3 regions of the Arthrobacter sp. TE12231 genome follow, and region 1 is predicted to be linked to each of the others. Evidence: riboswitches for the same ligand, from Rfam matches in the RefSeq annotation. Region 1 holds a riboswitch; each other region holds the start of a gene.
What was found. A riboswitch is a leader RNA that binds a small molecule or an ion and turns the genes downstream of it on or off. The one in region 1 is predicted to bind S-adenosylmethionine.
Positions count from the first base shown of each region.

Region 2: another riboswitch for S-adenosylmethionine. It lies ahead of ACVWYS_RS05300 (aminotransferase class V-fold PLP-dependent enzyme); the one in region 1 lies ahead of ACVWYS_RS12915 (bifunctional o-acetylhomoserine/o-acetylserine sulfhydrylase).
Region 3: another riboswitch for S-adenosylmethionine. It lies ahead of ACVWYS_RS00285 (DUF1737 domain-containing protein); the one in region 1 lies ahead of ACVWYS_RS12915 (bifunctional o-acetylhomoserine/o-acetylserine sulfhydrylase).

Region 1 covers NZ_JBSSFS010000001.1:2,851,099-2,861,021, forward strand. The annotation lists gene metX (homoserine O-acetyltransferase MetX) at 107-1,282, opposite strand; SAM riboswitch class IV at 1,294-1,409, opposite strand; gene ACVWYS_RS12915 (bifunctional o-acetylhomoserine/o-acetylserine sulfhydrylase) at 1,525-2,841, opposite strand; SAM riboswitch class IV at 2,902-3,017, opposite strand; gene ACVWYS_RS12920 (VOC family protein) at 3,172-3,810, shown strand; gene ACVWYS_RS12925 (CPBP family intramembrane glutamic endopeptidase) at 3,926-4,693, opposite strand; gene ACVWYS_RS12930 (histidine phosphatase family protein) at 4,814-5,494, shown strand; gene ACVWYS_RS12935 (phenylacetate--CoA ligase family protein) at 5,505-6,902, opposite strand; gene ACVWYS_RS12940 (amidohydrolase family protein) at 6,957-8,198, opposite strand; gene ACVWYS_RS12945 (NAD(P)/FAD-dependent oxidoreductase) at 8,210-9,355, opposite strand; gene ACVWYS_RS12950 (glycine C-acetyltransferase) at 9,827-9,923, opposite strand, start outside.
Region 2 covers NZ_JBSSFS010000001.1:1,161,108-1,171,030, forward strand. The annotation lists gene ACVWYS_RS05280 (MFS transporter) at 1-1,015, shown strand, start outside; gene ACVWYS_RS05285 (metal-dependent transcriptional regulator) at 1,012-1,725, opposite strand; gene ACVWYS_RS05290 (Nramp family divalent metal transporter) at 1,742-3,028, opposite strand; gene ACVWYS_RS05295 (class I SAM-dependent methyltransferase) at 3,182-3,955, opposite strand; gene ACVWYS_RS05300 (aminotransferase class V-fold PLP-dependent enzyme) at 4,102-5,529, opposite strand; SAM riboswitch class IV at 5,564-5,677, opposite strand; gene hisN (histidinol-phosphatase) at 5,850-6,662, opposite strand; gene rsgA (ribosome small subunit-dependent GTPase A) at 6,739-7,854, opposite strand; gene aroA (3-phosphoshikimate 1-carboxyvinyltransferase) at 7,838-9,256, opposite strand; gene ACVWYS_RS05320 (DoxX family protein) at 9,264-9,812, opposite strand.
Region 3 covers NZ_JBSSFS010000001.1:62,360-72,282, reverse strand. The annotation lists partial or broken gene ACVWYS_RS00295 (glycosyltransferase) at 225-977, opposite strand; gene ACVWYS_RS00290 (ATP-grasp domain-containing protein) at 1,054-2,010, opposite strand; SAM riboswitch class IV at 2,380-2,494, shown strand; gene ACVWYS_RS00285 (DUF1737 domain-containing protein) at 2,594-2,842, shown strand; gene ACVWYS_RS00280 (rhodanese-like domain-containing protein) at 2,839-3,249, shown strand; gene ACVWYS_RS00275 (O-succinylhomoserine sulfhydrylase) at 3,250-4,458, shown strand; gene ACVWYS_RS00270 (glutamate--cysteine ligase 2) at 4,455-5,642, opposite strand; gene ACVWYS_RS00265 (UDP-N-acetylglucosamine 1-carboxyvinyltransferase) at 5,750-7,273, opposite strand; gene ACVWYS_RS00260 (energy-coupling factor transporter transmembrane component T family protein) at 7,422-8,225, opposite strand; gene ACVWYS_RS00255 (ABC transporter ATP-binding protein) at 8,222-9,844, opposite strand; gene ACVWYS_RS00250 (ECF transporter S component) at 9,900-9,923, opposite strand, start outside.

The sequences.
Region 1 (9,923 bases):
TAGCACACACAGCGTTATTCCCAACGAGTATGGTTCCCGGAGCCCTGAGCCACAACGACCATTAGTGCAGGGAGCATCTGCAAAAATGCACAGCCGTGAGGGGCGGCTAGGCGAAGAAATTGCTCCGCAACTGGCCGCTGAGCTGCCCGATTTCGGTGAGGAAGCCGTCGTGGCCGATCGGCGCCTCGATGATGTGCAGCTCGGGGCCCCCCGGCAGGGCCTCGGCCAGTGCACGGGACTGGGCGGGGAAGTACAGGCGGTCCGAGTCCACGGCCGCCACCAGGAACTCGGCCGTGGCCGGGGCCAGGGAGTCCCGGAGGCTTCCGCGTCCGCGGCAGACGTCGTGGCTCATGAGCGCCTCGGTGATGGCGATGTAGCTGTTGGCATCAAAACGCCGGACCAGTTTGTTGCCCTGGTGGTCCAGGTAGCTTTCGACCTGATAGCGTCCGCGCCCGGCCAGCGATCCGGCTTGCAGGGGCGCCTCGGACTCCTGGGCGTTCCGGCCGAACCGGCCGTCGAGCTCGGCCGCGGAGCGGTAGGTGATGTGCGCGATCCGGCGGGCGAGGGCGAGCCCCGCTTCGGGTTCCGGGCCGCCGTAGTAGTCCCCGCCGTTGAAGTTCGGGTCCTGGCGGATGGCCAGGGTCTGGGCCTGAGCGAAGGCAATCTGTTCTGCGGTGCTGCTGGCGCCGACGGAAATCACGGCGCAGCGCCGGACCCGCGAGGGGTGGGTCACGGCCCACTCAAGGGCGCGCGCGCCGCCGAGCGAACCGCCCAGCACGGCGTACCAGCTGTCGATGCCCAGGGCATCGGCCAGCCGCGCCTCGGCGGAGGTCGTGTCCCGCAGAGTCACGAGCGGGAACCTCGATCCCCAGGGGCGGCCGTCGGGGGCCGGCGTGGAGGGTCCCGTGGAGCCGTAGCAGCCGCCCAGGATGTTGATCGATACGACGAAGTACTTGTCCGTATCCACGGGGGCCCCGGGTCCGGCCAATTGTTCCCACCAGCCGGGTTCCTCGCTGGCACCGCGGGTCACATGGGTGTCGCCGGTCAGGGCATGTTCAATGAGGACGGCGTTGGAGGCATCGGCGTTCAGCGTCCCCCACGTCTCAAAGCCGAGGACCACATCCGGCAGCTGGACCCCGGATTCGAGCTGCAGGTCACCGATCCTGAGGTACTGGACGGTCCCGTCCGGCACCCGGGCAGCTTGGGCGGCGGGTCTTGCGGAAACGGAGTTCCGGATTGGTTTGGTTTCGGGTTCACCACTGCGGGTGACGGCAATCGTCATATGAGGACCTAACTTCGCGCTTGCCTGCCGTCAGCTGACCGGCAGGCCAGGTCTTCACCCGGGGCACCCCGCCGCAAATGGAGGGTTGCCGGCCAGCAAGCCGGGGCTGTCGCTGGCACTCATGACCTTGTATGAGTGTACGAAACAGCGTGCGGAAATGACGAAGATTGTGACTTCCGTGTGACAGCCGGAGGCCGGCACTCCCCGTCCGCGGGAGGCCGGCCGCCGGTTGTCCGGTGGAGCTAGGCGCTCTTGGCCGCACGGAATCCGGCGTCGAGGTCCGCGAGGATGTCGTCAATGTGTTCCAGTCCGACCGAGAGCCGCACCAGGCCGGGGTTCACGCCGGCCACGGCCTGCTGCTCGGGCGAGAGCTGACTGTGGGTGGTCGACGCCGGGTGGATCACGAGAGAGCGGACGTCGCCGATGTTCGCGACGTGCGAGTGCAGCTCGAGGGCATCAACGAAGCGTTTGCCGGCCTCCGCTCCCCCGGCGATGTTGAACGCGACGACGGCGCCGGTCCCCTTGGGCCCGTACTTGCGCCCGCGCTCGTACCAGGGGCTGGATGGCAGCCCGGCGTAGGCGACGGATTCGACGTCGTCCCGCGCCTCCAACCATTCGGCCACCTTGGTGGCGTTGGCCACGTGGCGTTCAACGCGCAGGCTAAGGGTCTCGATGCCCTGGGCGATGAGGAAGGCGTTGAACGGGGACACGGCGGAGCCGAGGTCGCGCAGGAGCTGGACCCGGGCTTTGAGGATGTAGGAGAGGTTGGCCCCGAGCGCGCCGCCGGCGCCGAGGTCGCGGGCGTAGACCAGTCCGTTGTAGGTGGGGTCCGGGGTGTTGAAGCCGGGGAACCGTTCGGGGTCCTTGCCGAAGTCGAACTTGCCCGAATCCACGATCACGCCGGCGATCGCGGCGCCGTGGCCGCCGAGGTACTTGGTGGCGGAATGGACCACGATGTCCGCGCCCCACTCGATCGGCCGGATGAGGTAGGGGGTGGACAGGGTGTTGTCGACAATCAGGGGCACGCCGGCCTCGTGGGCCACCTTGGAAACGCCCTCGATGTCCAGCACGTCCTGGCGGGGGTTGGAGACCACTTCGCCGAAGAACAGCTTCGTGTTGGGCCGGACGGCCTCGCGCCACTGGTCCAGGTTGTCGGGGTCCGCAACGAAGGTCACGGAGATACCGAACTTCTTCAACGTGTGCGCGAGCAGGTTGTAGGTGCCGCCGTAGAGACTGGGGCTGGCGACCACGTGGTCCCCGGCCTCGGCGATGTTGAGGATCGCGAACGTCTCGGCGGCCTGGCCGGAACTGAGCAGCAGGGCGGCGAGGCCGCCTTCCAGGCTGGCCACGCGCTGTTCCACCGCGTCCTGCGTGGGGTTGCCGATCCGGGTGTAAATGGGGGCAAGTTCAGCGAGGGCGAAGCGGTTCGCGGCGCTTTCGGCGCTCGGGAACACGAACGACGTCGTCTGGTAGATCGGGAGGGACCGGGCGCCGGTGGCGGAGTCCGGCTCCTGGCCGGCGTGGATCTGGCGGGTTTCGAAGGACCAGGCAGTGGACATTATTGCTCCTGTCGGGACTGGGCACAGCACCGCCCGGGCCATCGGCCCAGGCCGGCACAGGCGCCGCGCTTGCCCTCCGGCGGGCGCCGGACGGCCAGGTCTTCACCCGGGGCACCCCACCGCGATACGAGGGTTGCCGGCCAGCAAGCCGGGGCTTTGCGCTGGCACTCATGACCTTGGTTCAGTGTAGGAATGGCGGCAGGCCGCTGGATAGCTTTATGACGAACATGAAGACGACGGGCACGCCGGCCTCCAGACACCCCGAGACATCCCATCATGGTAAGGCAAGCCTAAGCTGAGAGGTCCATCACAAAGTGCCAAGATGAGGGCATGCGCATGGATCACGTTTCTTACGCCTGTGAACACGATGGCTTGGCAGCCACCACTGAACGTATTGCGTCTGCCCTCGGCGTCGAAGCCGTGAAGGGTGGAGTGCACCCCCGTTTCGGGACACGCAACATGATTATCCCGCTCGCGGGACACAAGTATGTCGAGGTCGTGGAGGTCCTGAACCACCCGGCATCGGACAAGGCCCCCTTCGGCCAGGCAGTCCGGGCACGCTCCGAGGCCGGCGGCGGCTGGATGGGCTGGTGCGTCGAAGTTGACGACCTCGGCCCGTTCGAGGAGCGGCTGGGCCGCGCCGCCGTGAACGGCAACCGGAAGTTCCCCGACGGCCGCGAACTGGTCTGGAAGCAGATCGGCATCCTGGGCCTCATCGCCGACCCGCAGGTGCCCTACATGCTCAAGTGGGAGGGTGACCCGGAGCTTCACCCCTCCAATGCCTACGCAAGCGACGTCAAGATGTCCGCGCTGACCATTGCCGGTTCGGCAGAGCGCGTCACGGAATGGCTTGGCGAGCCCGTGGAAAAGCCGCTGGAAGACGTGGCCGTGAACTGGCTCGCGCCGCACGGCACGCCCGGAATCCTCTCCGTCACCTTCGAGACCGCCTCCGGGGCGGTCACGATCTAACGCTCCACCTGCCCCACACTTCGGCCGCCATCCCGCGGGTGCCAACGTTGTCACCCGCGAGATGGCGGCCGATATATTTTAAGTGCCGACTCTCCCGCGTTGCTTTGTGGGCGCCTCAGCCCAGGCCCACGGCCTTGCCGAACAGGCTGAATCCCACGAACGCCACGGTATCCAGGATGGCGTGGGCGATCACGAGGGGCATCACCCGCTTGGTGCGGGTGTAAACCAGGGCGAAGACCACGCCCATCACCGCGTTGCCGATAAACGGCCCGAACCCCTGGTAGAGGTGGTAGCTGCCGCGAAGCAGGGCGCTGGCCGCGATGGCCGCCGGCGTGCTCCAGCCCAGCTTCCCGAGCCGGTCCAGGAGATAGCCCACCACAATCACTTCCTCCACGATCCCGTGCCGGATCGCGGACAGGACCAGCACCGGCACCGTCCACCAGTAGGCGTCCAGGGCGCTGGGGATGATCGCCGTCGTGATCCCCAGCGCCCGGCCGGCGGCGTAGAGCGCCAGGGACGGGATGCCGATGGCGGCGGCGAGTCCCAGTCCCTGCAGGAGATCCTTGCCGGGACGGGCGAAGTTGAAGCCGATCCTCCGGAACGCCGAGGTGCCGTGTTCTCCGGCTGGCCAGCGCTCGGTGAGGAAGTAGATCACCAGGGCCACCGGGACCAGGGCAAAGAGGATGTCCAGCAGCTGGTAGGTGAGGTCGAAGTATTCGCGCGCGCTCTGCGAACGGTTCAGCGTGGACGTGCCCTGGGCCAGCGGCGCCGTGGTCATTTTGTCCAGCAGCTGCACCACGGAGTACACCGCGGACTGCCCCAGCGACAGTCCCAGGACAATCAACACTTCGAACCGCAGCCGACGGCGGGAGGGAACCAACATGTTCCTATCTTGCCTGCCGTTGCCGATAGTTTGCTGGTGCCCCACCTATTGCCCAGGAGGTGCGGCCGTGCGGGGTTTTGCCTGCGGCACCCGCTTCCGGGAGCCCTATGCTTGGGGTTTATGAGTGCGCCCCGGAAAATCATCATGATCCGGCACGGCCAGTCCGCCGCCAATGCCGACACCTCGATCTACAACCGTGTCCCGGACTACCGGATTCCGCTGACGCCCCTGGGACTGGAACAGGCGACGGCGGCCGGTGAGGAGGTCCGGCGCCAACTGGACGGCCGCCCGGTGTGCGTCTACGTTTCCCCGTACCTGCGTGCCTACCAGACCCTCGAGGCGCTCAACCTCGGCCCGCTCGTGGAACGGGTGATCGAGGAACCGCGGCTGCGGGAGCAGGACTGGGCGAACTTTCAGATCGCCGGCGACATCGAGGACCAAAAGGAGCTCCGCAACGCCTACGGCCACTTCTTCTACCGCTTCCGCGAGGGCGAGTCGGGCTCCGATGTGTATGACCGGATTTCCTCCTTCATGGAGACCCTCTACCGGCACTGGTCAAAGCCAAGCTACGCCCCGAACGCGCTGTTCGTGACGCACGGGCTGACCATGCGCCTCTTCTGCATGCGCTGGTTCCACTGGTCGGTGGAGTACTTCGAATCCCTGAACAACCCGGAGAACGCCGAGGTCCGCACCCTGCTGCGCACCGCGCGGGGCAAGTACGAGCTCGACAAGCCGTTCACGCAGTGGGAAAAGCGGCGCGTGGACGAGACCGTCCTGGACGCCCCGCCGATGTTCTTCTAGCTGCCGCCATTCAGTCAGGAACCCGAGCGATCACCTGCCGGAACTTCCCGCTCGTGCCGCTCTGCTCTAGCGGCTCGGCCGCGCGGACGACGTCGACGTTCCCCAGTTCCAGCCCGGCGAGGTACTCCGACAGCCTCGCGGAGGCCGCGCGCCACACCACTCCGGCATCGGCACCGGGTTCGGGTTCCAGCCGGAGGCGGATGGTTGTCGGTCCCGTCTGAACCAGCTGGCTGCGGTGCAATCCGGGCGTTTCGTCGACGACGGATCCGATGGCGAGCGGAAGAACAAGGAGGGCGGTCCCGTCGGCGGCAACGAGCCGCAGGACGTCGTCGCGGCGGCCGGCGACCCGGATGGCGGGCAGCGGGTTGCCGCATTCGCACGGACCGGTCTTTGCCAGCACTGAGTCGCCGAGGTCGTAGCGGATCAGCGGCTGGACCCGGTTTGCGAGGTTGGTCAGCAGCACGGTGTGGGACGGCTCCCCCGGGGGAGTAGGCCGGTAGTCCGCGTCGACCGGCTCCAGGATGGCCCAGTCGCTGTTGACGTGCAGCCAGCCGCGGGCGCAGTCAAACGCCAGCGGTGTGAACTCGGAGGCCGCGTAGGCGTCGTGGAGGGCGCCCCCGAACGCCTCCACGATGCGGGCCCGCACGTCCGGCCCGCTGGACTCGCCTGCCAACTCCACCACCACGGGTTTCAGGTGGAGCCGGCCGGCTGCCTGCTCCTCGGCGAGCAGCGCGAGGGCACTCGGATAGCCGGTGATAGCTGAGGGGTCGAACTCATTGAGGGCTGCCACGAGCCGCGCCAGCGGCTGTTGCACCGGAAAAGCCCGGAACGCGCGCCGGCGCCACCAACTGCGCCGGCCCTGCCATTGCACCCAGCCTGCCCCCGCGTAGTGTCCGCCAGTGCCCACAACTGCCGCCCAGCGCAACCCGCGGCGGCCCATAGCCAGCAACTCCGCGGGCGACAGCCAGGCTAGGTCGATGCGCAGAGTGAAGGCCTGGGAGACCGCGAGGGAACGGGGATCGTGCACGAAGATACCGGGGTGCCCGGTGGTGCCCGACGTTGTGCAGACGAAATACCGTTCCAGGTATGGCGTTCCGACCAAGGACGGGTCGGCGATGAAGGCTTCGACTCCGGCCCGGGTGACGGCGGGATCGGTGACCCAGTCATCGAAGTTGGCCATGAGCTCCTGTTTGGTGACCGGTGGCAGCTCCGTCAGGACGACGCCGTCGGCGGCCAGGGCGCCCTTCACGTCCCGGTAGAGGCGCCGGTAGAAAGGCGAACTGATCCGGGCGTGAGCGACGAGCGCCGCCAGCCGGGCGTCCCGGCGCCGGGCCAGGCCAGCCGGCCCCTGGCCCTGGGCCCACAGCTGATCGAGAGCGAAGCCCAGTTCCTCCAACAGCCTTGCCACAGTTACCTCCTGGGGTAAGCCGACAGGGTCGAAAGCATTAGGTTGAAACCAGAGTCACCGGGCGCGTACGCCCGCCCGCCACACGGCGCGGGTGAGCGGAATGCCGGGCCGGTAGGCCAGGTGTGTGGCCGAGGGCGCGTTGAGCAGGTGCAGGTCCGCCCGGTGCCCGACGGCGATCGAGCCCACGGCCCGTTCGCCGTCGACGTCTTTCCCGGACTCCCGCCCCAGGGCCAGCGCGCCGCCGTAGGTTGCCGCGCGCACCGCCTCGTGGACGCTGAGCCGCATCTGCAGCACGGCAGTGGTGACACAGAACGCCATCGAGCTTGTGTAGGACGTGCCCGGGTTGCAGTTGGAGGCCAACGCGAGCTGCACGCCGGCGTCGAGCAGTTCCCTTCCGGGGGCCAGCGGCTGCCGGGTGGAGAGATCGCAGGCCGGCAGGCAGGTCGCGACGGTGCCGCGCTGTCCCGTCCGCCGAGCGTCGGCGACCTGAGAACCGGTGCCGCCGGCGTCCTCCCAGCCGGACCAGCTGCCGGCGAGGGCGTCGATGTCCGCGGCCGAAAGGTAGTTCACGTGGTCCACGCTCGCGGCGCCGAATTCCACGGCCAGCCGGACACCCGGGCCCTCGCCGAGCTGGTTGCCGTGGACCCGCAGTCCCAGCCCGGCGTCCTTGCAGGCCTGCAGCACCCGGCGGGACTGGTCCTCGTTGAAGGCGCCCTGCTCGCAAAACACATCGGCCCAGCGCACGTAGGGCAGAACCGCGGCGAGCATCGGCCCGCAGACCAGCTCCGTGTAGTCCTCGGCGTCCATGCCGGCGGGCACGAGGTGCGCCCCGAGGTAGGTGACCTCGTCCGCGACCGTGGAGGCGATCCGGGCGCTGCGGGCTTCGTTCTCGACGTCCAGGCCGTAGCCCGTTTTGGTCTCGAGGTAGGTGGTGCCCTGCGAGACGGCTTCCGCGATGCGGCCCATGGCCAGCCGGGTGAGCTCGAAGTCGCTCGTGCTCCGGGTGGCGCCGGTGGTCACGGCGATCCCGCCGGCACTGTAGCTCTCCCCGGCCATCCGGGCCTCGAACTCGGCCGTGCGGTCCCCCGCGAAAATCAGGTGGGTGTGGGAATCGACCCAGCCCGGCAGGAGCGCCCGGCCGCCGGCGTCCACGGCTTCATCCGCCGCCGGCGCGCCGGCCGCGGGACCCAGCCAGGATATCCGCTCCCCCTCGATCACCACCGCCGCGTCGCGGAGGACGCGGTGTTCCGCGTCCTGGGTCATGAGTTCGGCGATGTTGGTGATCAGGGTGCTCATGCATCCATTCTTCAGCGCCGGATGGACCAGCGGGTCGCGGCCAGCGCCTCCGCTGTCCGGGATGCCGGACTGGCCTCCGCGGCCGTGCCTGCTACCGTGCCTGCGGCCGTGCCGGAAGCGGGGGCACCCTGCCCGGCCAGGATCAGCCCGGCGGCGAGTTCGGCGATGGCCGAAGACGTCTGGAAGCCGTAGCCGCCCTGGCCGGCGAGCCAGAAGAATCCGGTGGCCTCGGCGTCGAATCCCACCACCGGGACACCGTCCGCGGCTTCGGTCCGCAGACCTGTCCAGGCTTTGCTGACGCCGCGGATCCCGAGGGTCGTGATCGTGTTGAGCCGGGCGACGAGACCTTCGATGTCGCCGGGGTAGGGCCGGGCGTCTTCCGCTCCGCTCGGGACGTGCTCCGCGGGCGAGATCAGGACCTGGCCGTCGTCGGGCCGGAAATAGAAGCTGTCATCGGCCGCCGCCACCATGGGGCAGGTTGCCGGGAGGGGATGTCCGACGTCGACGATCGCGGCGGTGCGGCGGTACGGCTGGAGGCCGAGCTTCTCGACGCCGCTGAGGACCGCGAGCTCGTCCGCCCAGGCGCCGGCCGCATTGACCACGACGGCGGCCTCGAAGCCTTCCTGTCCGGCGCCGAGTTCCCAGCCGGTGCCCAGGCGCTGCGCCGAATGGACCCTGGCCCCGGTGATGATGTCCACGCCGCCGGCTTCGGCCCGCTGCCGGTGGTCCTCGAGCAGTATCGGGGCGTTGCAGGCGAAGGATCCGGTGTCCAGGCCGGCGGCGCTGAAGGATTCCGGGACCAGGACAGGGCACAGTTCCAGCGCCTCGGCATGGGTGATCCGGTGCATGTGGCCGCTGGCTTTGGCCCGGACGGTGGCGTCGTCGCCGATCAGCATGAAGCCGCGCGGCGTGAGCACCGGTGCCGGGCGTTCGGTGTCGCCGGCGGCGATGAGCTCCAGCGTCCGGACGGTGAGTTCCTGGACGACGGGCGGGCCGTAGCTGGGGATCAGCTGCCGGGCCGAACGGGCCGAGGTGTGGTACGCCAGGGTCTGCTCGGCCTCGACCAGGGCCACGCAGCAGCGCCCGGCCAAGGCGGAGGCAAGGGACAGGCCGGCGATGCCTCCGCCGACAATCACGACATCGTAAGTTGCTGACATGGTCCCATCCTTGCAGATTGTCGCGTCAAGTCGCGCCGGGACCTGCACCAGGGCGGGCGGGCGTCGCCGGTGTCCCGCGGAACAGCATTCGGGGAGGCGTGAGCCGGTCATGTCGGTTCTGGCCCCTGGACATGTCCCTTCCTAGTCCGCACCGCTGGACATGTCCCTCGTTGCGGCGGGCAGACCCGGGACATGCCCTCCCCTGATCCACGCGACTGAACATGTCCCTCGTTGCGGCGGCCAGGCCCGGGACATGCCCTTCCTTGGTCGCGGCCGTTGGACATAGTGGCATCATGTCCAGTCCTCGCGGCCGGAGCTGGGCATGTCCCGCGGAAAAAGCCAGTGGAAGAAGCCGGGATGAACGAGCAGGGCCGGACCCCTGGAGCAAGGCCGGACCCCTGGACCGGGCTGGACCCCTGGACCGGGCCGGGCCCCTAGATGAACTGAAGGGGCCCGGCCTCAGGGATCCGCCTAGGCCGCGACGGCGGCCCGGCTCCGGACGAACGCCTGAACGCAGGCCTCGACGTCTTCGGCGCTGTGGGCGGCGGAGAGCTGGACGCGGATGCGG
Region 2 (9,923 bases), 1.7 Mb from region 1:
CCTGATCGTCACGGTCTTCACCGGTCCTGCGCAAGCCCTGGCGATCGGCCGGTGGTCCGCCTGGACCAGCGGCGCGATCGTTGCGGCGCCTCTCTTAGGCGGCCTTTCGGTCGATGTGCTCACCTGGCGTGTCATTTTCTTCATCAATGTGGTTCCGGCCATCGCCGTGTGGCCGGTGCTCCGGCGCCTTAGAGGTCTTGACCACGGGCGGATTCCCGGCAGCCGGATCGATCTGCTCGGAACCGTCCTGGCGGTGATAGGGCTGGGCGGCACGGTGTACGCCCTCATTGAATCCGGCAGCAAGGACTGGGCTGCTCCGCAGGTCTGGGTGCCGCTGGCTGCCGGGGTGCTTGGCCTGGCCGCGTTCCTTGTGCACGAGGCACGGACCCCGTACCCGATGATGCCGCTGAGGCTCTTCGCCGTGCGTAATTTTGGCTGGGGCAATCTCGCAACGATGGCCATATACGGCGCGCTCTCGCTGGGCTTCTTTGTGCTGGGCCTTTACCTCCAGCAGGTGGCGGGCCTGGGCGCCACGGCCGCCGGGTTCGCCCTGCTGCCGCCGACGCTGATGCTCCTGCTGCTGTCCTCACGGGTGGGCGCCCTCGCCGGACGCTTCGGTTCCCGCTGGTTCATGGCGGGAGGACCCCTGCTCTGCGCCGCCGGCTTCGTCTTGATGATGGGCGTGGGGATCCCGCTGGACTATGCCGGCCAGATCCTGGCCGGATTGCTGGTCTTCGGCCTCGGCCTGTCGCTCACCGTCGCACCGCTGACAGCAGCCATCCTGGGCGCCGTCGAGCCGGAAGAGGCCGGGATCGGCTCCGCCGTGAACAACGCGGTGGCCCGCATCGCGGGCCTGCTGACCATCGCGTTCGCCGGCGTCATCACGGGACCGGCGGTCACGACGGCGGGCCTGCAGCGAACCATGGCCGTGACAGCGGCGCTGTTCCTGGCCGGCGCGCTGATTTCCGCCGTCGGGATCCGGAACCCGCCCGTGACGGACGGGCAGCCGGCTTAGCGCTCCGGGACGCTGCAGCCCGCGTGCTCGGCGTCGCTGTGGACCCAGAGTGCCGAGGCGACTTCCTCGGCGAAATCGAATTCACGGGGCGCCGCGGCGGAACCGATCCGGACCACGAGCGGGCCGCCGAACGGCCTCCGCCCCACAACCTCCACTTCGGCGTCGAGGTCGATGTCCTCGGCGGCGAGGTAGCGCAGGAGTTCCGGGTTTTCGTCGCTGATCCGGGTGATGCGGCCGGTGTGGCCGTCGTCGAGTTCGCTCAGGCGGAAGGCGGCGGGCATCAGCACGGTGCCGTCCGCGGCCGGGATGGGATCGCCGTGCGGGTCCCGGGAAGGGTTCCCCAGTTTCGCCGCCATCCGGTCAATGAAGGTGTCGGAGACGGCATGCTCCAGGAGCTCGGCTTCGTCGTGGACCTCGTCCCAGCGGTACCCGAGTTCCTGAACGAGGAACGTCTCGATCAGCCGGTGCCGCCGGACCATGGACAGGGCCAGCCGGACCCCGTCGCTGGTGAGGGTGACCGCGCTGTAAGGCTTGTGGTCTACGAGGCCTTGGTCCTTGAGCTTGCGGACCATCTCCGACACCGAGGAATTGGCGACCCCCAGGCGCTGCGCCAGCTGCGTGGAGGTGATGGGCTTCTGCTGCCATTCGGTGAACGAGTAGATGACCTTGACGTAGTCCTCGATCGAGGAGGAGGGCGTACTGGTCTTCACAAACCCAAGCCTACCGTCAGCCGCGGGCGGAGAACGTGAGCCAGAGCAGGACCAGGTTGAGTGCCACGACGAGCACCACGCTGATGATGGCGGCGATCCGGAGGGCCAACCCGTCGGCAAACCTGCCCATCAGGGCCTTGTTGCTGGTCAGGACCACCAGAGGGACCAGGACAAAGGGAATCCCGAAGCTGAGGACCACCTGGCTCAGGATGAGTGCCCACGTGGGATCGAACCCGACCGCCAGCAGCACAACGGCCGGAATCAGGGTGACCACACGGCGGGCCATGACAGGAATCCGGATTTTGAGCAGGCCCTGCATGATGGTTCCGCCGGCATAGCAGCCCACCGAGGTTGACGCCAGGCCCGATGCGAGGAGCCCGACCGCGAAGACCACGCCGACGACGGGGCCGAGGTTGGCGGAGATGGCGGCGTGCGCGCCTTGGATGGTGTCCGTGCCGTCCTCGCCGCCGAGAGTGGAGGCGGCCAGGAGGAGCATGCCGATGTTGACGATGCCGGCGATGGCCAGCGCGGCCACGACGTCGAACCGGGTGGCCCGGACCAGGCGGGCGACGGCCGACGGCGGGACATGCTGGTGCTCGTCGGGCCGGTGCCGGTCCCGGGACAGGGCCGAGTGGACGTAGATGGCGTGCGGCATGACGGTGGCGCCGAGCATGCTGGCAGCCAGCAGGACGGTGTCCGGGCCCTGGAAGCCTGGAATCAGCCCGGCCAGGGCGGCCCTCGGATCGGGCGGGCTGATGATCAGCCCGGCCAGGAAGCCGATGGTGATGATGCCGAGCAGGAACATGATGATGAATTCGAAGGGCCGCTGCTTCTCCCGGGCCTGCACGGCGAGCAGGAGCATCGACACCGCGCCGACAATCACGGCGCCCAGGGGGAGGGGGAGGCCGAACAGCAGGTACAGCGCGATTGCGCCGCCCACTACCTCGGCGAGGTCGGTGGCGGCGGCCACGATTTCGGCCTGCAGCCAGAAGGCGCGGCGCCAGAACGGCTTGAGCCGCTCGCCCAGGATCTCCGGCAGGCTCTTGCCGGTGACAACCCCGAGCTTGGCGGACTGGTACTGGACCAGGACGGCCATGATGTTGGCGACCACCAGGACCCACACCAGAAGGTAGCCGTACTTCGCGCCGGCGGTGAGGTTGGCGGCCACGTTTCCGGGGTCGACGTAGGCGATCGACGCCACGAACGCCGGGCCCAGCAGGCCGATCAGCGCCTTGTGGGCACCCGGATGTTTATAGGTGCGGGCGCCCTGCGGCGGTTGTTCGTGTCCCTTTACGTCCAACACTGACAGCTCCCGTGATTGGCGCGTCCTCGTTGACGCGGCGGCCGGCGCCGGCGGGAAAATGGCCGGCGTCAAAGTTTTGTCAGCCTACAAGAAATTATTAGGCATACCGAAACAATAAGCCCCATTGGCCTTCCCCTGCAATCCGGACCGGGGTCAGGCCCGGATGGCACGCCACGTCTGCGTCAGGTAGGGCAGCCGGAGGATCTCGCCGGGGGCATGGCCCAGGTGATCGTTCAGGTACCAGTCGAGGTTTGCCATGACCTTGGCCCGGGTGGCCTCCGACGCTGCGAGATAGTAGCTGCGGGACTTCGCCAGCTCCTTGATGTCCTCCGCGGTGACAGCGTCTTCCCAGCGGGTCAGGTGGCTCTCCAACGCGGTGAACTCGGGGCCCACGGGCGGCCGGAAGTGCGGTTTGTGGACATCCCCGGCGTGCATGATGCGGGAGAGCCGGTGTACCCACGGCACAGCGGTGTCCAGCTGGTTCCAGACCAGGCCCAGGACTCCGTGTGGCCGGAGGATCCGGGCGATCTCGGTGCTGGCCAGGCGGGGATCGCACCAGTGCCAGGCTTGGGCGACAGTGACGAGATCAAAGGCTCCCGGCTCGAGGCCCGTGTGCTCCGCGGTACCCTCGACGGCCGTAACCTCCGGCAGGGCCCGGCGCAGCTGCTCGAGCATGTCGGCGGAGGGGTCCACCGCCACCGTGTGCAGTCCCCGTGCGGCCAGGAGGGCGGTGAACTTGCCGGTGCCGGCGCCAATGTCCGCGGCGTCCTTGGCCCCCGCCGGGATCAGCCAGTCGGCCGATTCCTGCGGATAGCCCGGGCGGACGCGGTCGTAGTGCTCTCCGCCGTCCTGGAAGCTCTGTCCGAGTTCCTGGCGCCGTTGACTGTGCAGCTTGGGCCCGGCGTGCAATTTGGGCCTGCCGTGCATTTTGGGCACGCTGTGCAACGTGCTATCTCCTTCGGGGAAGGTCCTGCCGGTTCAGGTACCTTTCGAATTTACCGCACCGGCGCAGTGCCTGATCCCCAGCGCCTAGTCAGTAGTGCCCGGTCAGCAGTGCCCGGTCCAAGCAGTGCCTAGTCCAGGGTGCACGGCGCGGCGCCGGCAGTGCCCGGCGTGTTCGGCGCCCAGTGCGGGTAGCTGCGGGTGTCATTGGCCGGCACCCAGCGGCCGGCATCCACCACGTAATCCCAGCCGAGCCCTGTTTGCCGCAGTTGCCGCAGGCCGGCCAGCAGGCGCTCGGCGTCCTCCAGCCGGGATCCCAGGCCAAAGCTGGCCCGCAGGGAGCCGGCGGGCAGGCCGAGCCGCTTGAGCAGCGGGTGGGCGCAGAAGCGGCCGTCGCGCAGGCCGATCCCGTGTTCGGCCGACAGGTAGGCGGCCACCAGCCCGGCGTCGTAGCCCTCCACGGAGAAGTTCACGACGCCGATGGTGCCTGCGCCCGGCTGACCGTCGGCAAGCGACGAGTCGGCAGACGAGTCGGCGAAGATCTGGTGTACGGTCACGCCCTCGATGCGCCGGAGGCCTTCGACCAGGAAGGACCGGATGGCGTCCTCGTGGGCGTACCACTGTGCCGGGTCCAGCTCTGCGATCACTTGGGTGGCGCGGGCCAGCGCGGCCGCGCCCAGGACGTTCGGCGAGCCGCCCTCGTGCCGGGCCGGTCCGGTGGTCCAGCTGACGGAGTCGAGCCGGGCGTCGCGGACGGCGCCGCCGCCAGCCAGGTGCGGGGTGCCGGCGTCGAGCCAGTCCGTGCGCCCCACCAGCACGCCCGTTCCGAACGGGGCGTAGAGCTTGTGACCCGAGAAGGCGAGGTAGTCGACGTCGTCGGCGGCGATATCGATCCGCCGGTGCGGCGCCAGCTGCGCTGCGTCGACGACGATCCTGGCGCCGTACTCGTGCGCCAGCGCGGCGAGGGCGCGGATCGGCAGGATCTCGCCGGTGACATTGGAGGCGCCCGTAACGGCCAACAGGCTCACACCGCCGCGTGCGAGCTCGTCCCGCAAGCGGTCGATGGTGGCCGCGAGGGTGGGCGCGGCCACGACGCTGCGGTGCGGGACGTTCTGCCAGGGCAGGAGGTTCGCGTGGTGTTCGATGTCGAGGTAGATGACCTCGCCGGCGGGCCGGCCGTCCTGCAACGGCAGGCACCCGGCCAGCAGGTTCAGGGAATCGGTGGTGTTGCGGGTGAAGATGACGGAATCGTCCGGCCGGCCGCCCACGAAGTCCCGCACGATGTCCCGGGCGTTCTCGTAGACCGAGGTGCTGATCTGGGAGGCGTAGCCGGCACCGCGGTGGACGCTGGCGTAGTACGGCAGGATTTCGTTCAGGTAGGCCGAGACAACGGACAGGGCCGGGGCGGAGGCGCCGTAATCGAGGTTGGCGTAGCGGGCGTGGCCGCCCTTGATCAGCGGGGACTGGATCTCGGCGCCCGTGACGGCGGCGAGCGGGCGTGCGGCGGCGGCAAACCGTGCGTCGACTTCGGGGGCGGCGGGGAAAATGGCAGTTGTCATGGGACCTCACTCGAACAGGACCCCACATCGTGGGAATCCGCGCTTGCCGGGTCCGTTCCGGACCGGCCAGGTCGTCACCCGGGGCACCCCACCGCGACTGGAGGGTTGCCGGCCAGCAAACCGGGGTTTAGCGCTGGCACTCGTGACCTGCATCGAGCGTAGGACATCGGTGCAGCCGGGGAAAAGGCGGCCTCCGAATGTGAAGCGTTTTGTTACGTGCGCGCCGCAATGCGCACGTCGGCCGAAGAAACGACGGCGGCGGCCCCGGAATGGGGGCCGCCGCCGTCGTTTGTTCGATTGTTGAGAAAGGTCGGACGATCCTAGAGGAAGTCGTCGAGTCCGGGGTTGAGCCGCTTGAGCACTTCCGAGTGGAGGATCGAGTTGGTGGCCAGGGCGTTGCCACCGAAGGGGCCGTCCTCGCCCTCGAGCGAGGTGAAGCGGCCGCCGGCTTCGGTGACGATCGGCACGAGGGCGGCCATGTCGTAGAGGTTCAGTTCGGGTTCGCAGGCGATATCCACCGCACCCTCGGCCACGAGGCAGTAGGACCAGAAATCACCATAGGCGCGGGTGCGCCACACTTCCTCGGTGAGGCCCAGGAACTCGTCCAGGTTTCCGCGTTCCTTCCAGCCGCCGAGGCTGGAGTAGGACAGCGACGCGTCCTCGAGCTTGGAAACGTTGGACACCTTCAGCCGGGTGGCGGAGGCCAGGGAGCGGCCGGTGTAGGCGCCCGCGCCCTTGGCCGCCCACCAGCGCTTGCCCAGGGCCGGCGCACTGACGACGCCGACCACCGGTTCGCCCTCGTCAACGAGGGCGATCAGGGTGGCCCAGACCGGGACGCCGCGGACGAAATTCTTGGTGCCGTCGATCGGGTCAATGATCCAGCGCCGGGAGCCGTGGCCCGAGCTGCCGAATTCCTCGCCCAGGACCGCGTCGCGCGGCCGGGAGCGGGAGAGCTGGCCGCGGATGGCCTCTTCGGCGGATTTGTCGGCGTCGGTGACCGGGGTGAGGTCGGGCTTCGTCTCGATCCGAAGGTCGAGCGCCTTGAAGCGGCTCATGGTCTGGGAATCGACGGAATCTGCCAGGACATGGGCAAGGCGCAGGTCATCGTTGTAGCTCGAATCGGTTTGGCTCATGGTTCCAAACTACCGTCTAAGCGGGCGGGCCGCCGGGAGGCCGCGGTGCTGCGCCGCGGGCCGGTGAGGGGCCGGATTAGGACACAGTGCCGAGTTCCTTGGTGTCCTGCGCTTCCATCCGCGGGTCTGTGCCCAGCAGCCGGCGCAGGGAGGCCAGCCTTGCCGGCCCGGAGGGACCCGCATGCCCGGCCGCAACCCATGCATCGACGCCGCAGTTGACGGCGGTGGAGTCGTGCTTGCAGCCGCGTTCGCAATCGTCCGTGCCCGGTTCCAGGTCCGGGAAGGACCTCAGGATCCGGTCCGGATCCACGTGGGCCAGCCCGAAGGACCGGATGCCGGGGGTGTCGATGATCCAGCTGCCGGCCGGGGCATCGTTGACTTTTAGCGCCAGCGCGGAGGAAGACGTATGGCGGCCGCGGCCGGTCACCGCGTTGACGCCTCCGGTGGCACGTTCGGCCCCGGTCAGTGCGTTGACCATGGTGGATTTGCCGACGCCGGAATGGCCCAGCATGACGGTGACCTTGCCGTCGAGGTAGCCGCGGAGCTGGGAGACGGCGTCCTTGTCGAGCCGGGCCGAAAGGCCGTCGTCGGAGCGGGCGTCGATGCCTGATGCGGCGGAGTCCGCCGTCTTGGAGATGATGACGGGGAAGTCGAGGTGCGTGTAATTGGACAACAGCTCGGCGGGATCCTTGACGTCGGCCTTGGTGACGAGCAGCAGCGGCTCAATGCCGGCGTCGTACGCGGCCACGAGCGCGCGGTCGATGAAACCGGTCCGGGGCTCGGGATTGGCCGCCGCCACCACCACCACGAGCTGGTCGGCGTTGGCCACAACGGCCCGTTCGATCGGGTCCGTGTCATCGGCACTGCGGCGCAGCAGCGTCTTGCGGTCCAGGATCTTCACCAGCCGGGCGAGGGTGTCAGGTTCACCGGTAACGTCCCCGACGAGGGAGACGAAGTCGCCGGCCACCACGGGATTGCGGCGCAGTTCCCGGGCCCGTGCGGCGATGATCTTGCGTTCCCCGGGGGTGCCTTCGCCGACGACGGCGGTGTAGCGGCCGCGGTCAACGGTGATGATGCGGCCCGTGACGGCGTCGTCGTAGCTGGGCCGGTCCTTGGTGCGGGGCCGGGAGCCCTTCTTGTTCGGACGGATCCGGACATCGGACTCGTCCCAGGAATCAGTGCTGCGTGCCACCGGCGCCGTCCTCGTCCGCGGTGGGTCCCTGCGCCAGCATGGCTTCCCAGAGCCGTGGGAAGTCGGGCATCGTCTTGGCCGTGGTGGCGATGTCCTCGACCTCGACGCCCGGCACGGCCAGGCCGAGGATGGCGCCGGCCGTGGCCATGCGATGGTCTGCGTAGCTGTGCACGACGCCGCCGTGCAGCTTGGCGGGCCGGATGATGAGTCCATCCGTCGTTTCCTCGGCGTCGCCCCCGAGGCGGCTGATCTCGGCGACGAGGGCGGCGAGCCGGTCTGTTTCGTGACCGCGGAGGTGCGCGATGCCGCTCAGCCGGGAGGGGCCGGTGGCGAGGGCGCAGAGCGCGGCGACGGTGGGGGCGAGTTCGCTGGTTTCGTCGAAGTCGCCGCCTTTGATTTCGCGTCCGCCGGTGACGGTCAGGGTGCCGGCGTCGAGCGTCACGGTCGCCCCCAGGGCGGCCAGGATGCCGCGCCAGAGGTCACCGACCTGCGTGGTCCCGGCGGGCCAGTTGGGGATCCGCACGGTGCCGCCGGTGGCGAGGGCCGCCGCGAGGAACGGGCCGGCGTTGGAGAGGTCCTGCTCGATCCGCTGGTCGAACGCGCGGATCGGGCCGGGGGAGACCACCCAGTGGTTCGGTACCGAGTCATCGACCGTGACGCCCACTCCGCGCAGCACGGCCACCGTCATGTTGATGTGGTCCAGGCTCGGCACGGGCCTGCCTGCATCTTCCCTGCTTTGGTGTTCCAGGTGGAGCCCCTCGGTGAAGCGGGCGCCAGCCAGCAGCAGGGCGGAGACGAACTGGGACGATGCACTGGCGTCGATGACGAGGTGGCCGCCGCGCACTTCACCCGTGCCGTGCACGGTGAAGGGCAGCGACGACGCCGGACCGCCGTCGGGCGCGCTGACCGCCACGCCCAGGCCTGCCAGTGCCTCGATGATGGTGCCCATCGGCCGTTTGCGGGCGTGCGGGTCTCCGTCGAAATGTGACTCTCCGCGGCGCAGCGCGGCCACCGGCGGCACAAAGCGCATGACCGTGCCGGCCAGGCCGCAGTCGATCGCCGTTTCCGCCGCGGCGGCGTCCAGGCTGATCGGGATGATTTCCAGGTCGGGGCCGAACGCGCCGTCGCCGGGAACTTCCGTCACGGTGGCCCCCAGTTGCCGCAGGGCCGCAATCATCAGCGCTGAATCCCGGGAGTGCAGGGGCGCCCGCAGGCGGGACGGCCCGTCCGCGAGGGCCGCGAGCACGAGGTACCGGTTGGTCAGGGACTTGGAACCCGGAACGGTGACGGTGGCGTCGACCGGCCGTGCCGCGAACGGCGCGGGCCAGGGCGGAGCGGCATCGGCAGCATGGCGGCCGGCTGAGCGGGACGGGGTAGCTGCGGAGGGGGTGGTGCCAGTCATTACCGTCTTAGGCCCCGGCCTTGTGGTCGACGGCCTTGCGGACCACTTTGTCGGCCTTCTTCAGCCGCTTGTTGGTGGTCTTCTTGGCATCGGCCGCGAAGTGGCTCGCGTTCTTCTTCGCGTCCGCGGCGAAGGTGCCGGCGCGCCACGCCAGGCTGGGCTTGCCGGCGGTGTCGACGGCAGCGAGCAGCGCGCCGCCGGTCAGGGAAACGTTTTTCAGGAGCTGCTTGCGGCGGGCGTCGCGGGCTTCCTTTGAGGAGATGTCCGCGCTGCGCCATTCCACGTAGCTGTTGAGGGCCGAAATGACGGCCAAGACGGTGGCCGCCAGCCGGGCGGACTTGCCAAGGGCGAAGCAGACGCCGGCGCCGACCTGGGTTCCGCCAATCGCGCGCGCCAGGACCTTCTCATTGACCTGGAACGGCAGTGCGTCGGCGGTGCGCCGCAGCAGGGGAGACAGCTGTGCCGCAGTGTCATCCGCATTCTTGAGCTTGTGCACGCCGGCGAGGACGAAACTGGAGGCGAGCATGGGCCGGGCGAGAAAGCGGACAATCGACATGAATTTCCTCCTGGATGGACGAACTGCGGATTTACTGCGGGAGAACCGGTTCTAGTCTTGCACTTTTGCGGAATATTTGCCTGCCGGACGTGGTTGTGAAAGGCAGGTTTA
Region 3 (9,923 bases), 2.8 Mb from region 1:
GGAAGCGGTTCGGCTCCGGGACGGGCTCCGGACAGGAGGTTCGCCGGCGCGAGGCAGGCCAGCGCGAGCACGCCGGCGGTCCGGACCGCTGGCAGGATGATGGCGGCAACCGTGATGGCCGCCAGGCAGTCGCCCATCGGACGCCGACGGAGGTCACCAACGGCTGACTTGTGGATCCCCAGGCACTGAAGCAGCGACCGTTCGCGCGCCACCCGCCGCCTCCACAGCTCACCGACGCGCACCGGGTGTTGGCCCGTGATGACGGCCCGCGGGGCGAATCCCACCCGGTAGCCTGCGCTTCGCACCCGCCAGCCCAACTCAAGCTGCGCGGCACCAGTGTCCTCCCTGAAGCCGCCGATCTCCGTCAGGACGTCACGCCGCACCGCGCCCATACCTGCCGCGAAGACGGGCAGGAAACCGGAGGCCGCTTGCGCCCGCCGGGCCATCCCGCCGCAGCCGCGGCCTATCAGGTCTACGATCCGCGCGGCAGGACCGGCAGTGAGGGTCCGTTCGCCGCCCCACACGGCGCCGACTCCGTCGGGACCGCCACTCCCGACGTCGAAGGCTTGCAGCATCCGGTCCACGGTCCGCCGGGTGAGGACGGCGTCCGCGGGAAGGAACATGAGCACCTCCCCCGCGGCCCGGCCCACGCCCAGGTTCAGTGCCGCCCCGTATCCCGCCGCCGCGGCGGGTGACCTTCCCGCAAACACAATCCGTCCGTCCTCGGCGGCGAACCCCGCCATGAGCTCCGGGGTGTCGTCCGTGGAGCCGGCATCCACCAGGATCAGCTCGTACCGCTCATACCGGCTCCCCTGGACTGACCGGATGCAGTCCGCCAGAAGCCCGCCCCCATTGTGCGCCGCCACAATGATGGACACGGTGGGCCACTGCTGCCAGAGAGTAGGCGCGTGGCGGCGCCGACACCGCGCGGACCGCACCTCAAAAGAGACGGCCAGCGCCAGAACAACAGCCGCCATCACCGCCGCCGCCAGGACGGGCAATCCGATGAACACCAGGACGAGTTCCTGTGCCGGGCCGACCGGCACCGGCGCCTCACCCCAGGGCATCGGCGGGAATCGCCGGGCATCGCCGGAAGGACGCCGGGTTGAATGCCGGGAGCATGAACGTTGCCAGGACGGCGTCGAGCAGTTCGGGCGCCCACGTGCTGTTCGCCCCGAGTGTCGGGCAGACGCCCAGCACCACGGGGGTTCCGTCCGCGCGGCGGCGGATCTGGACCTGGACCGGGCCGGTCAGCCCGAGCGTGCGGACGGCGGCCAGGCCCAGCTTCCGCACATCGTTGGCCTCGGCCGCCGGCACCCTGCGGCTGACTTCGTCGCTGCCGGCCCGACCGTACGGAGTTCTTGTCTTCTCAAGGACCACGGCCACCGGCGCCATCGCGTTGCGGGGCGGCGTGCCGAACACCAGGGCCACGTAGTCGGCGCCCGGGATGAACTCCTGGACCAGCTGCCCGGCCGGCAGGTTCTTCCAGCTGACGGAGCCGGTCCCGGCCAGCAGGTGGACGGCGTGGGTGCCTTTGAAAGTTCGCGGCTTGACGACGACGGGACCGTTGAGGTCGGCCAGGGACGCCGGCGCGGCGGCGAGGTCGCCCGGAACCCCGAAACGCGGGACGGGAATGCCGGCTGCCTGCAACGCCCATGCGGTGAACAGGTGGTCGTTGGCGAGGGCCACCGCGGCAGGGTCGCCGACGATGATCCGCACGTCCCGGCCGAATCCGGCGCGGGCCGCAGCCAGGACCGGGAGTTCCACGGTGAGGGTCGGAATGATGACGTTGATGGCTTCCCGGTCCACCAGCCGGCGCAGGTCCAGGACCATGTCCGGGTCCGTCGCCGGCAGGAGCCTGACTGCCGCTGCGGTGGTGGCGTCCTCGCCCTGCCGGGTGACGTCGCGGGCGTCGGAGCCGAGGCACGGGATGCCGCGGGCTGCTAGCTGGGCCGCGACGGCCCGGCCGGCGGCGCCTGCAATGCCAGTAACCAGTATGCGCGGGCCCACGGTTGCTCCATTCCGCCGTCACCCGCAGGGCCGCGGCTGCGGCTCCGGCGGTTCGGGCCACCGATTCAGACAAAAATTGAGGGACAGACAACTGCACGCAGAGATAACTTGATCCACAGAAAACGTGGGACGGGCCGACGTGTCAGTCCGATCCCCTCAGTAGACTGCGCAAACTCCCGGCGGACACGAGTGGGCAGTACCCGAAACTGGAGCCCGCTACTACTCGCCTTGGCGCCGCACCCGGTTCTCACCCCGCAACTCTGATTTCTCAGTCCGCCGCGTGTGTCACCCCGCGGAAACGCGGTCCGGTTACGGAACATGACGACGGCGGCGGTGCGGGCCGGCGTCGTAAGTGTTACGTTTTTGGGGAGTAATGAGAACCGGTGCCAAGCCCTGACTGGCCGGTCGGCAACCCTCCCTTTCGCGGCGGGGTGCCTCAGGTGAATACTCGGCATATCGACCATTCGAGCTGCAAGCGTGAAAGAGGAGATCCGTCGTGCCCGACACATCCATACCCGCTGTACCCGGTACAGCAGCCGCCCCCGGCACAGCCCCCGCCGCAGCTCCCGCCGGCGAGGACAAACTGGCCTACCGCCTGTTCACCGGCGCCGACGACCGCGCCTTCTGTGAGCGCGTGTCGGCCGCCCTGGCCGAGGGCTATGTCCTGCACGGAAGCCCCGCCGCCACCTTCAACGGCAGCACGGTGATCGTGGCGCAGGCCCTGGTCCTGCCGGCCGCAATTGCGAGCGCAGACGCCGCCGTGGCCAACGCCGTGGATGAACTCGACAGTGACGAGTTTGGTGCCGAAGACGCCTTCGAGGGCCACGCATGAGCTACGCCGGAGACCTCAGCCCGCACGAGGCGTGGGCCAAGCTGGAGGCCGGCGCCATCCTGGTGGACGTCCGGACCGAGGCCGAATGGGCCCACATCGGCATCCCGGATACGAAGGCCACGGACAACGATCCTCTCTTCATCCAGTGGACCCTCGCCGGCGGGGTGCCCAACCCGCACTTCGTGGAACAGCTCCAGCGCCAGGCGCCCGAGGACACCGCCGTCGAGCTCGTATTCCTGTGCCGCTCCGGCGCCCGGTCGATCGCCGCAGCGACGGCCGCGACGCAGGCCGGCTACACCTCCTACAACGTCCTTGAGGGCTTCGAAGGCGAGACCGACCGCTTTGGCGAACGCACCGTCAACGGCTGGAAGAACCGCGGCCTGCCCACCAACCTCGGAAAGATTTAAGTGACTTTCAATCCAGACGCCGCCGAATGGGCGGCCGACACCCAGGCCGTCCGCGGAGGCCTTGACCGTACAGGCTTCCAGGAAACCGCCGAGCCGATCTTCCTCAACTCAGGATTCGTCTACGAGTCCGCGGCCGCCGCCGAGCGCGCCTTCACCGGGGAGGACGAGCGCTTCGTCTACTCCCGCTACGGCAACCCGTCCGTCGCAACCTTCCAGGAGCGGCTGCGGTTGCTCGAGGGCACCGAGGCATGCTTTGCGACGGCGTCCGGCATGTCCGCCGTCTTCACCGCCCTCGGCGCGCTGCTGGGGGCCGGCGACCGGGTGGTCGCCGCCCGCTCGCTGTTTGGCTCGTGCTTTGTGATCCTCAACGAGATCCTGCCGCGCTGGGGCGTCGAGACAGTCTTCGTGGACGGTCCGGACCTCGAGCAGTGGAAGTCTGCGCTGTCCGAGCCGACGACGGCGGTCTTCTTCGAATCGCCGTCGAACCCGATGCAGGAGATCGTGGACATCGCCGCCGTGAGCGAACTGGCACACGCGGCCGGCGCCACGGTGGTGGTCGACAACGTCTTCGCCACCCCGCTGCTGCAGCGCTGCGGAGACCTCGGGGCCGACGTGATCGTCTACTCCGGCACCAAGCACATCGATGGACAGGGACGCGTGCTCGGCGGGGCAATCCTGGGGACCAAGGAATTCATCGACGGGCCCGTCAAGCAGCTCATGCGGCACACCGGCCCCTCGCTCTCCGCGTTCAACGCCTGGGTCCTGACCAAGGGCCTGGAGACCATGGCCCTGCGCGTCAACCATTCCTCCGCCTCCGCCCTGCGGCTGGCCGGCTGGCTTGAGCAGCAGCCCGCGGTCAGCTGGGTCAAGTACCCGCTGCTGCCCTCCCACCCGCAGTACGATCTCGCGGCGAAGCAGATGAAGGCCGGCGGCACCGTGCTCACGCTGGAACTCTCGCCGTCCCCGGGCCGCACCGCCAAGGAGGCCGCCTTCGCGCTCCTGGATGCGCTGCGGATCATCGATATCTCCAACAACCTCGGTGATTCGAAGTCCCTCATCACGCACCCGGCCACCACGACGCACCGCGCCATGGGCCCGGAAGGCCGCGCGGCAATCGGGCTCAGCGACGGCGTGGTGCGGCTTTCAGTCGGCCTGGAGGACGTCGAGGACCTGATCCGCGACCTCGGCCAGGCGCTCAAGCAGGTCTAGCCCCGGCGCACCCGGCCCAGGGATGGCTCGTGCCCGGCTGGCTCTCCGCCGGCGTCCCCTTGCGTCGTCACTTCGACGGCCCGTTCGACGACGGCGGCCAGCCCGCCGGCGCGGAACGGCTCCCGCTGCAGCTGCGAGCCCGTGCCCTCCGCCAGGATCCGCTCGACGCCCGCGCGCACCAGGTCCAGCTCGCCCTGTTCCTCAAGGACCGGGGCAACGAAGTCCACGAGTGCCCGGACGACGTCGGCGGCCGGGGCAGGGGTGAAAGTTCCAAAGTCCAGGAGCTGCCCGCGCAGTCCGCAGTTGCTGGCCTGCCATGCGGCCATCCGCAGCAGTAACGTGGGTACCGGGGCGGGCTCGACGCCGTCGTTCCATTCCCGCGACGCCGATTCCACGAGGGCGCGCACCAGCACGGCGATCAGCGCCGCATCCTCGGCCCGCAGGCAGACATCGGCGACCCTGACCTCCACGGTGGGATGCAGCCGAGCCAGCCGGGCATCGAAATAGATCATCCCTTCATCCATCAGGACATTGCTTTCCACCAGCCGGGTCACCAGCCGCCGGTAGACGGGCAGGCTGCCGAAGATCATCGTGGGGCCCGAGCCCGGCCAGCGGTTCCAGGCCTGGGTGCGGTAGCTTTCGAACCCTGTCTCTGCGCCGTTCCAGTACGGGGAATTCGCGCTGAGGGCGATCAGGACGGCAAGCTTGTCGCGGATCCGGTCCATCACGGCCACGCCCTCCTCCGGCGATTCCACAAAGGTGTGGACGTGGAGGCCGCAGGTCAGCTGGTTCCGGACCGTGAGCCCGAAGCGTTCCTGCATGGTCATGTACCGCTGATTCTGGGTGAGGTGCGTGGCGGCGCCTTGGGGCGAGGTGGCCAAGGCCGCGACTCGGCCGCCGTGCACGCGGGCGGCCTGGTCTGCCAAGGCCCGGCCCTGCCTGAGCTGCCGAAGAAGTTCCCTATAGTCCAGGCACGGCCGGGTCTGGGTCTCAATCTGTTCGAGCTTGAGCTCGTAGCTGAAGTCGGCGCCGCCCTCGTGGACCGGTTGCTGCCCCGGGAGAACCTGGGCGGCGTCCTGCTTCGGCGGGAGCAGGCTGGCCAGCATGAGGTCGGCGAGGGCAAGCAGCCGGCCCGATTCCGGGTCGACTATCAGCAGTTCTTCCTCCACGCCGAAGGTGCGCATAAATCTATTGTGCGTCAGGAACCGCCGACACGCCCTACGCCAACGCCGGGTCACTTCGCGCCCATCCCCCTGCGGACGGGCGCGATCAGACCTCGCGTTGCTTGGGATCAGTCTTGGAAATACTCGATCTTCGCGCCAATGGTGTTGAGCCGTTCGGCCAGATCCTCGTAGCCGCGCTCAATGACGTAGATGTTCCGCAGTTCCGAGACGCCGCGAGCCGCGAGCATGGCCAGCAGCAGGCAGGCCGCGGGGCGCAGGGCCGGCGGGCAGCCCACCTCGGCGGCACGCCACTTGGTGGGCCCGTTGACGTAGATCCGGTGCGGGTCGAGCAGCTGCACCTGGGCGCCCAGCTTGTTCAGCTCGGTCAGGTAGATGGCCCGGTTCTCGTATACCCAGTCGTGGATCATCGTCTGGCCGTGGGCGTTGGCCGCGATCACGGCGAAGAAGGGCAGGTTGTCGATGTTCAGGCCCGGGAAGGGCATGGGGTGGATCTTGTCTTCCGGCGCCCGCAGTTCCGAAGGCTTGGTGGTGACGTCCACCAGGCGGGTGCGGCCGTTGCGGGCAAAGTACTCCCCGGACACTTCGAGCCGCTGGCCCATCTGTTCCAGGGTCGCCAGCTCGATTTCCATGAACTCGATCGGGACGCGGCGGATGGTGACTTCCGAGTTCGTCACGATGCCGGCGGTGATGAGGCTCATCGCCTCGATCGGGTCCTCGGAGGGGAAGTATTCGATGTCGACGTCGATCGACGGGCGGCCCGTGATCTTCAACGTGGTGGTGCCGACGCCGTCGATCTCCACCCCGAGCATCTGCAGGTAGAAGCAGAGGTCCTGCACCATGTAGTTGGGGCTGGCGTTGCGGATGATGGTGGTGCCGCGGCGGTGCGCGGCGGCCATGATGGCGTTCTCGGTGACGGTGTCACCGCGTTCGCTGAGCACGAAGGAGCGGTCGTGGCTGTCCGACGGCGGTGCCTGGACCGCGTAGAACCCGGACTTCGCGTCCACGCTGAGCCCGAACTGGCTTAGCGCCTGCATGTGCGGCTGCACGGTGCGGGTGCCGAGGTCACAGCCGCCGGCGTAGGGCAGACGGTATGTGTCGGCCTCGTCCAGCAGCGGGCCCAGGAGCATGATGACGCTGCGGGTCCGGCGGGCCGCCTCCACATCCATGGATGCGAGGTCCAGGACAGCGGGGCGGCGGATCTGGAGGTCGTTCGCGTTGAGCCAGGTGCATTCGACGCCGATGCTGGTCAGCACCTCGACGATCCGGTTGACTTCCTCGATCCGGGCCAGCCGGCGCAGGGTGGTGGTGCCGCGGTTGATGAGGCTGGCGCACAAAAGGGCGACGCCGGCGTTCTTGCTGCTGTTGACGTCCACCGCGCCGGAAAGCGTGCGACCGCCCTCGACCCGGAGGTGGGTCATCTGGGGCCGGCCCACTTTGACGATGCTGTGCCCGACGATCGTCTCCAGCCGCTGGATCATCTTCAGGCTCAGGTTCTGCTTGCCCTGCTCCATCCGGGCGATGGCGCTCTGGCTGGTGCCGAGCTCGGCCGCGAGTTGTCCCTGGGTCCAGCCCTTGTCCCCGCGGGCCTCGCGGAGCAGGAGGCCGACATGTTCAGCAGTCTGTTGAGTCATGTCCCGAAAATATCACGCATGATCTACCGCACCCGGTATTTGCCGCCGGAATGGCGCCAATCTCACATGCATACCCGCATCATGCGATAACCGGCGCGGCGGCGCTGTGACAAGCGGCAGCGCGCAGGCGCGCCGGACGCTGCCGCGGCTACTGGCGGGTGAGGAAGACAAGGTTCCAGGTGCCCGCGCCGAGGGCTGCCGCGACGGCGGCTGCCGCAATGCCCAGCCCGCCCAAAAGCACCCAGGCGTCGAGTCCGCTGAACGTGGACGGCCTGGCCCAGGTCCGCGCCGCGCCGCCGAACCCGCGGGCCTCCATGGTCACCGCGAGCCGGGACGCGCTCCGGATCGCCTGCACCAGCAAGCCGAAGCTTTGGCCCATGGTGGCGCGGAAGCGCTGGTAGGGGTTGCCGCTTGAGCCCACGCCGCGGGCGCGCCGGGCCATCCCGATGGTTTGCCATTGCTCGGCCATGATTCCCACGAGCCGCATGGCGGCCAAGGTGCCCAGGACAAACCGGTGCGGCAGTTTCGCGTTCTGGGCCAGGGCGTCGGCCAGGTCCGTGGGGTCGGTGCAGCTCATCAGCAGCACCGCAGGCAGGGCGATCGCGAGCCCGCGGAGCATGAAACCGATCCCGAGCTGCAGGGAGCCGGCGCTGATGGACCAGATCCCGGCGTCGAACAGGACGGCTCCGGCGTCGGGCGCCAGGATGGCGGTGCTCCAGCCGCCGAGCGCCGCCGCGAGGATCAGCGGCCAGCCGCGCTGCCACAGCAGGGCAACGGTCAGCCCGGCCAGCGGCAGAAGCATCAGTTCGAAGGCCAGCGCCACCGAGGCAGAGACCCAGTCGATGGACAGAGCCAGCACCAGGGTGACCATGGTGACCGCCGTGAACTTCGCGAGCGGGTTGGCGCGGGTCAGCAGCGCATGGTTGCCGCGGACGCTCAGTTCGTCCCTCATGATGCGGCCGCCTCCGGCAGCTCCCGGTCCGGGCCGGCGGCGTTGACGGCCCCCGACCCGGCGGTGTCCCGGCCGTGGAGGCGCAGTTCGGTGCCGCCAAGGACAGCGCTGAATTCGGCGTCGTGCGTCACGGAGACCACGGCGGTGCCGGCGTCGAGAAGTTCAGAGAGGAACGAGGCAAGCTCGGCCCAGGTGTTGGCGTCCTGGCCGAACGTGGGCTCGTCCAGGACCAGTACCTGCGGGTGCGCAGCCAGCACGGTGGCCACCGAGAGGCGCCGTTTCTCGCCGCCCGAGAGCGTGTAGGGGTTGGCGTCCACGAGCTCCGTCAGCCGCAGCCGCTCCAGGAGCTCGTCCACACGGTCCTCGCCGTAGCCGAGGTGGCGGGGCCCGAACATAAGTTCGTCGTGGACCCTGCCGGTGACAAACTGGTGCTCGGGTTCCTGGAACACGGTCCCGATCCTGGCGATCAGCTGCTGGGCTTTCCACCGGTACGGGTCGGTCCCGGCGCCATCACCTACGCGACCGATGGCGCAACCACTGAGTTCCGTCGTGGCGGAGACCGTCCCCGCCACGGGGCGCAGGAGGCCGGCGAGCGTCAGTGCCAGGGTCGACTTGCCCGAACCGTTCTGCCCGGTGATGGTCAAGGCCTCTCCGGCACGGACCCGGGCCATGACCCCGGATTGCACGGGGCGCGGCGCAATCGTGCGGAAACCCTGGCGCAGTCCGGCCCGCCGCGGCCGCTCGCGGGAGACCGCGAGGGCGTCCGACGAGAGCAGGAGCTGCCCGGAGGCCGGGGCGGTCCGGGAACGTGTTGCGGGCACGTAGCCGGGCACCCAGACGCCCGCACCGATGAGCATGTCCCGCGCCTCGGCCAGGACCTGGTCCGGCGGCCCGTCAATCAGGACCGCGGAGTCCGTGGCGGACCCGGGCTGCAGCACCACGATCCGGTCCACGAGGTCCTTCCAGACCGCCACCCGGTGCTCCACCACCACCAGGGTGGCGCCGGTCTTGTCCAGGCAGCGGCCAACGGCGTCGCGGACTTCCAGGACGCCGGCGGGATCCAGGTTGGCGGTGGGCTCGTCGAGCAGCAGCAACCCCGGCCGCATCGCGAGGATCCCGGCGAGCGCCAGGCGCTGCTTTTGGCCGCCCGACAGCGCCGACGTCGGGTGGTCCAGCGGCAGCCTGCCCAGCCCGACGTCGTCGAGCGCCTCGCGGACCCGCGGCCAGATCTCCCCGGCCGGGACAGAGAGGTTTTCGGCGCCGAAGGCGACGTCGTCGCCGAGGCGCGAGAGCACCACCTGGGTTTCCGGGTCCTGCTGCACGAGCCCGGCGCGGCCGCGCTGTGCACGGGGCGCAGCGCCATCGATCAGCAGGCTGCCGGTCTCGTCGGATTCTTTGGCGTCGCCAGCCTCCCCCACCGCGCCGTCCCCGAGCACACCCGCCAGGGCGTGGAGCAGGGTTGATTTGCCGGCGCCGGACGGGCCCAGCAGGAGCACGCGCTCCCCCGGCCGGATGTCCAGGTCAAGTCCGCTGACCGCAGGCCGGAGCCTTCCGGCGTGCCGCCAGCCCCAGCCGCGGGCTGTGACGGCGGCCGGGCGTACGCCTGGTGAAGATGTCATGAGTCGCCTGTGCAATTCCAAGAGGGCCGTTCCGGAGTGGGTGCAGGAACGTGGTTCAGGAGAAGACAGGCTCCGTGGC